DNA from 2 places in the Streptomyces sp. NPDC005791 genome. Region 2 is predicted to be linked to the other one. Evidence: riboswitches for the same ligand, from Rfam matches in the RefSeq annotation. Region 2 holds a riboswitch; the other holds the start of a gene.
What was found. A riboswitch is a leader RNA that binds a small molecule or an ion and turns the genes downstream of it on or off. The one in region 2 is predicted to bind S-adenosylmethionine.

Region 1 (3,399 bases), on a different contig from region 2:
GCGATCAGCTGGTTCGTACGGATCGCCTTCTTCGTCGGCCCGGTCCTCGCGTTCATCGTCACCCGGCGGATCTGCCTCGGCCTCCAGCGCCGCGACAAGGAGAAGGTGCTGCACGGACGCGAGTCCGGCACCATCAAGCGCCTGCCGCACGGTGAGTTCGTGGAGATCCACGAGCCGCTCAGCCAGGAGCAGCTGCACACGCTCACGGCGCACGAGCAGTACAAGCCGCTCGAGCTCGGCCCGACGGTCGACAAGAACGGTGTCCAGCGCAAGCCGTCGGCGCTGCAGAGGCTGCGGGCCAGGCTCAGCAAGAGCTACTACGGCGAGAACAACCAGATCGCCAAGCCCACTGCCGAGGAGTACAAGGAGATCACCAGCGGCCACGGCCACCACTGATCACCTCAGCTGACCGCCACAGCGGGAGCCCCGTCCATCCGATGGACGGGGCTCTTCGCTGCCCCGGGGCCTGGATAGGGTGGGAGGCATCCTTGTATCGGCTGTGGACCCCCAGGAGCGGACCATGAACGTGGTGACCCAGGACGGCGGCGACAGCGTGGCGGCCCGGACCTGGCCCGGCGTGCTGACACCCCTCCTGCGAGGCGAGCACCTCGGCGCGGACGACACCGCGTGGGCCATGGACCGCATCATGAGCGGCGAGGCCACGGACGTCCAGATCGCCGGATTCGCGATCGCGCTGCGCGCCAAGGGCGAGACCGTCGACGAGGTCACCGGACTCGTCCGCGCCATGTACGAACACGCCCACACCATCGATGTGCCCGGCCGTACGGTCGACATCGTGGGGACCGGCGGCGACATGGCCAAGACGGTCAACATCTCCACCATGTCGGCGATCGTCGTCGCGGGGACGGGCGCGAAGGTCGTCAAGCACGGCAACCGCGCCTCCTCGTCGGCGAGCGGCGCCTCCGACGTGCTGGAGAAGCTCGGCGTCAATCTCGAACTGACGCCGCAGCGCGTCGTCGCCGTCGCCGAGGAAGCGGGCATCACCTTCTGCTTCGCGGTGAAGTTCCACCCCGCCCTGCGGCACGCGGCCAGGGCGCGCAAGGAACTCGGCACGCAGACCACCTTCAACATTCTGGGCCCGCTCACCAACCCGGCCCGGGTGCGCTCGCAGGCGATCGGGGTCGCCGACCCCAGGATGGCGCCCATCGTCGCGGGCGTGCTGGCGGACCGGGGGAATTCGGCGCTCGTCTTCCGGGGCGACGACGGCCTCGACGAGCTGACCACCACGGCCACGTCGCGGGTCTGGATCGTCCGCGACGGCACCGTCCGCGAGGAGGCCTTCGACCCACGGGACGTCGGCCTCGACCTGGTTCCCGTCGAGGCGCTGCGTGGCGCGGACTCCTCGTACAACGCGGATGTGGCCCGTCGGCTGCTCGACGGGGAGACCGGCGCCGTACGTGACGCCGTGCTGCTCAACTCCGCTGCCGCGCTGGTCGCGCTGGACCCGGGCGAGGGCACTCTCGACGAGCAGCTCGCCGCCAAGATCGCACGGGCCGCCGAGTCGATCGACTCGGGTGCGGCCAAGCGGGCGCTGGAGCGCTGGGTGGCATCCAGTAACGCCTGAACCGGACCGGGAGAACCTGGGGCGCGGTCCGCATCGCGGACTGCGCCCTTGCGTGTCGCCGTGGGTATGGCAAGATGCTGCGCAGGTCATGAGTGACAGCGACTACGGCCCCGGCCCGCTGTCCGGCAACCCTCCGTCCGTGGCGGGGTGCCCCGGGTGAAGACCAGGCCGCAGGCAGCGAGGTCTGTGGCAAGCGCGGGCCCCTCGGCATCGTCGTATGCCACCCCTTGGGGTCCTGGTCCCAGGGAGCCTCTTGTGAGCAAGCGAATGCGATAGGGCGCGACGCCCTCCTCCGCACACCCCTTTCTTCTTTCCTTCCCGCGCCGCTGCGTCCTGTCGGATCGCCGTCGCGAGGATCTCGCCTGCCTTTCACGGGAGTTCGCCATGTCTGTCTCCACCGCTGCCGTCGACCAGTCCGTTTGTGCCCCGCTGCCGGTTCTGGGAGCTGATGTCACGGTTCCGCTGGTGACGGGCGGAGACGTCACGTATGCGGCGCTGGACTATGCGGCCAGCGCCCCGGCGCTCCAGCGGGTGTGGGACGACGTGGCTGCCTACGCCCCGTACTACGGCAGCGTGCACCGCGGTGCCGGATACCTCTCGCAGCTCTCCACCGACCTGTTCGAGAGCAGCCGGGTGACCGTCGCGGAGTTCCTCGGCTGCCGCGCGGACGACCAGGTGGTCTTCACCCGCTCGACGACCGACTCCCTCAACCTGCTGGCCGCCGCGCTGCCCGCCGACTGCCAGGTGTTCGTGTTCGAGACCGAGCACCACGCCTCGCTGCTGCCCTGGCGCGACGCCCGGGTGACCTGCCTCGACGCCCCCCGCACCCCTGACCAGGCGGTCGCCACGCTGGAGCGGGCCCTGGCCGACCGGGAGCCCTACGGCCCCGCGCTGGTCTGCGTCACGGGCGCGTCCAACGTCACCGGTGAGCTGTGGCCGGTGAGGGAACTGGCGGCCGCGGCCCACGCCCACGGGGCGCGGATCGTGCTCGACGCGGCTCAGCTGGCGCCTCATCACCCGGTGGACATCACCGAACTGGACGTCGACTGGGTGGCCTTCTCCGGACACAAGCTGTACGCCCCCTTCGGCTCGGGGGTCCTCGCGGGCCGGGCCGACTGGCTGGTGGACGCGGAGCCGTACCTCGCGGGCGGCGGCGCCTCCCGCAAGGTCGCCCGGCGCACCGACGGCGGAGTGGACGTCGAGTGGCACACCACCGCGGCCCGCCACGAGGCCGGATCGCCCAACGTCATCGGTGTCTACTCCATCGCCTCCGCCTGCAAGGCGCTGACCGAGGCCGGGTTCGACCGGCTGGTCACGCGGGAGCAGCAGTTGGTGACCCGGGTCCGCGAGGGCCTCGCCGAGGTCTCTGACGTCAAGGTGCTCTCCCTGTTCGGTGACGACGCCCCGAGGGTCGGCGTCATCTCCTTCGTGGTCGAGGGGTGGAACAGCTCGCACTTCGCCGCCGCGCTCTCCGCCGAGTACGGCATCGGGGTGCGCGACGGACTGTTCTGCGCCCACCCGCTGGTGCGGACCCTGCTGGGCAGCGAGCCGCAGGAGCCGGGTGAATGCGGCGCGCCGGAGGCCGCCCCGGGGGAGAGGTCCTTGAACGCCATCCGGGTCAGCTTCGGAGCCGGCACGCCGGACGAGCACATCGAGCGGTTCCTGGGGGCGGTCCGGGAGCTGGTGAGCAAGGGTGCCCGCTGGAGCTACCGCACCGAGGAGGGCCGGTGCGTGCCCGACCGCGGCGCCGTCGCACAGGTCTGAACGGTCCGGACAGGGCTCCGGCCGGGGACGGAGGCGTCCCGCCCCGTCCC
Region 2 (3,399 bases):
CTCATACGCGGGCGGCGCGGGCAGCGGCGGGGACTTCCCCAACTGTACCCCGCTCAACCATACAGAATGGCCCCCTCCGCTTCTCTCGCGGAGGGGGCCGTTCTGTTCACTCTGAGCGGCCGGCGGCCCGGCCGCTCCTCAGCCTCCGGCGACGGCCGGGATGATCGAGACGCCCGCGCCGTCCGGGGTCGCCGCGTCCAGGCCGCCCTCGAAGCGCACGTCGTCGTCGTTGACGTACACGTTGACGAAACGGCGCAGCTTGCCCTGGTCGTCCAGGACGCGGGCGCCGATGCCCGGGTGGTTCTGCTCCAGGGACGCGAGGACCTCGGAGAGGGTCGCACCCTCGGCCGGGACCTCGGCCTGACCGCCCGTGTAGGTGCGGAGGATGGTGGGGATACGGACCTTGACGCTCATGTGGGTGCCTTCCTCGGTCTCTCGGGTGGTCAGTTGGCGGCTGCGAGGCCCGCGTCGCGGAACGCGTCCAGGCTCGGCCGGATCGTCGCGGACAGACCGGTCGTCGGGGCCACCGCGTCGAGCGTCTTCAGCCCGTCGCCGGTGTTCAGGACGACGGTGGTCAGTGTCGGGTCGAGCAGTCCCGCGTCGATCAGCTTCTTCGTCACACCGACCGTCACCCCGCCCGCCGTCTCGGCGAAGATGCCCTCGGTGCGGGCCAGCAGCTTGATCGCATCGACGACCTGCTCGTCGTCGACGTCCTCGACGGCTCCGCCGGTGCGCCGGGCGATGTCCAGGACGTAGGGGCCGTCGGCCGGGTTGCCGATCGCCAGGGACTTGGCGATGGTGTTCGGCTTCTGCGGGCGCACGACGTCGTGGCCGGCCTTGAAGGCGGTGGAGACCGGGGAGCAGCCCTCGGCCTGTGCGCCGAAGATCTTGTACGGCTTGTCCTCGACGAGGCCGAGCTTGATCAGCTCCTGCAGACCCTTGTCGATCTTCGTGAGCTGTGAGCCGGACGCGATCGGGATCACGAGCTGGTCGGGCAGCTGCCAGCCGAGCTGCTCGCAGATCTCGTAGGCCAGGGTCTTGGAGCCCTCGCCGTAGTACGGCCGCAGGTTGACGTTGACGAAGCCCCAGCCCTCGCCGAGCGGGTCGCCGATGAGCTCCGAGCAGAAGCGGTTGACGTCGTCGTAATTGCCCTCGATGCCGACCAGTTCGCCGCCGTACACCGCGGCCATGACGACCTTGCCCTGCTCCAGGTCGTGCGGGATGAACACACAGGAGCGGAAGCCGGCGCGGGCCGCGGCGGCGCCCACCGCGCCGGCGAGGTTGCCGGTGGAGGAGCAGGAGAGGGTGGTGAATCCGAAGGCGCGTGCGGCCTCGACGGCGATGGCGACGACACGGTCCTTGAAGGAGTGCGTCGGGTTGCCGGAGTCGTCCTTGACGTACAGACCGCCGGTCACGCCCAGCTCGCGGGCGAGGTTGTCGGCCTTGACCAGCTTCGTGAAGCCGGGGTTGATGTTGGGCTTGTCCGCGACATCGGAGGGGACGGGCAGCAGCGGCGCATAGCGCCAGATGTTGTTCGGACCCTCGGCGATGCGCTTCTTCAGCTCTTCGGGGGAGCCGCTCGGCAGGTCGTACGCCACTTCGAGCGGCCCGAAACAGGACGCGCAGGCGAAAATGGGGCCGAGGTCGAAACGCTCGCCGCATTCGCGGCAGGAAAGTGCTGCGGCGGGACCGAGGTCCACGGCGGAAGAATTGGTGTTCGCTGCAACTGTCTGCACGGCCATGATGGCGGAGGCCCTTTCTCCTCATCTTCCTTGCGACGTATTTCGCCGCAAGACGGAATTGGCACCTTCCCCACCGTGACCTCGCGGTCGGCAGGAGGGTTGCCGGGACTTCAACGGGCCGTTCCCTCAGTCCCTCTGGATGAGCGCTATGGCACCGGACCATGGGTCCGGGCGTTTTTTCGCGGACCGACCCCGAGATGCGAGGGTCGTCCGCGTTGTTCAAGACTGTAACCGAAGCACTGGACGGTTGAGATAGTCGTCCGAACCGCGAGATGGATCACATACAGGGAGTATCGACCGTGCTGGAAGAGGTGGAATGCTGGCTGACCAGGCGTTCCTGGTCCGCCGCCGACCGCCCGCTCGACCGGCTCACGGCCGCGCGGGCGAAGGATCCGCACCGCTCGCGCGTGAGCGTCGTGCTGCCCGCTCTGAACGAGGAGGCGACGGTCGGCACGATCGTCGCGGAGATCCGGCGCGAGCTGATGGAGAAGGTCCAGCTCGTCGACGAGCTGGTGGTGATCGATTCCGGATCCACCGACGCCACCGCCGAGGAGGCGCGGCGGGCCGGCGCCCGGGTCGTGCACCGGGACGCGATCCTGCCGCGGATACCCGCCCTGCCCGGCAAGGGCGAGGTCCTGTGGCGATCACTCCTGGTGACCAGCGGGGAGATCGTCTGCTTCGTCGACGCGGACCTCAGGGACTTCTCCGCAGAGGTCGTCTCCGGGATCGTCGGCCCGTTGCTGACCGACCCCTCGGTGCACCTCGTCAAGGCCATGTACGACCGCCCGCTGGGCGAAGTCGCAGGCCAGGGCGGCCGGGTGACCGAGCTGGTGGCGCGCCCCCTGCTGAATCTGCACTGGCCCCGCCTGGCAGGTTTCGTCCAGCCGCTGGGCGGCGAATACGCGGTGCGGCGCTCCCTGCTGGAGCGGCTCCCCTTCCCGGTCGGTTACGGAGTGGAGCTGGGACTCCTCGTCGACGCGCTGCACACGGTCGGCCTGGACGCGCTGGCGCAGGTCGACGTCGGGGTACGCAAACACCGCCACCAGGACGGTCAGGCCCTCGGCCGGATGGCCGCCGCGATCTACCGCACGGCGCAGCTGAGGCTGTCCCGGGGACCGCTCGTACGGCCCGAGATCATCCAGTTCGAGCGGGGCCCCGACGGTTTCCTCCCGCACACCCATGCGGTGGACACGGAGGAAAGGCCGCCCATGGGGGACATACCCGAGTACGCGTCGCGGAGTGCGGCGTAACGGTTCTTCGGGCCGCCTCCACGGTCACCTCACGTTTGGAGGCTTCCGTTACGGGCTAGGTTCGGGTACATGGTCTCCGAGCACTCCGCCCAGGTCCTCGTCGCGTCCAACCGCGGCCCCGTGTCGTACGCGCTGCGGGAGGACGGCACGCTCGACTCGAAGCGGGGCGGGGGCGGACTCGTCTCCGGCCTCAGCGCCGTCGACGACAAGCTGTGGGTGTGCGCCGCCCTGAGCGACGGTGACCGCGAGGCGGTCCGGCGCGGGGTGTCCGAGCCCGGCGTCCGGATGCTCGACATCGACGCCGGGGTCCACGCCGACGCGTACAACGGCATCGCCAACTCGGTGCTCTGGTTCGTCCACCACATGATCTACCAGACGCCGCTGGAGCCCGTCTTCGACGCGGAGTT

Region 1: another riboswitch for S-adenosylmethionine. It lies ahead of ACFYSH_RS21510 (aminotransferase class V-fold PLP-dependent enzyme); the one in region 2 lies ahead of thrC (threonine synthase).

The regions. Positions count from the first base shown of each region.
Region 1 covers NZ_JBIAIP010000010.1:283,964-287,362, reverse strand. Annotated here, with positions in the region: gene ACFYSH_RS21520 (cytochrome bc complex cytochrome b subunit) at 1-396, shown strand, start outside; gene trpD (anthranilate phosphoribosyltransferase) at 521-1,585, shown strand; SAM riboswitch class IV at 1,670-1,787, shown strand; gene ACFYSH_RS21510 (aminotransferase class V-fold PLP-dependent enzyme) at 1,970-3,349, shown strand.
Region 2 covers NZ_JBIAIP010000001.1:136,680-140,078, reverse strand. Annotated here, with positions in the region: gene ACFYSH_RS00755 (MoaD/ThiS family protein) at 139-414, opposite strand; gene thrC (threonine synthase) at 444-1,742, opposite strand; SAM riboswitch class I at 1,761-1,888, opposite strand; gene ACFYSH_RS00745 (glucosyl-3-phosphoglycerate synthase) at 2,042-2,992, shown strand; gene ACFYSH_RS00740 (trehalose-6-phosphate synthase) at 3,062-3,399, shown strand, end outside.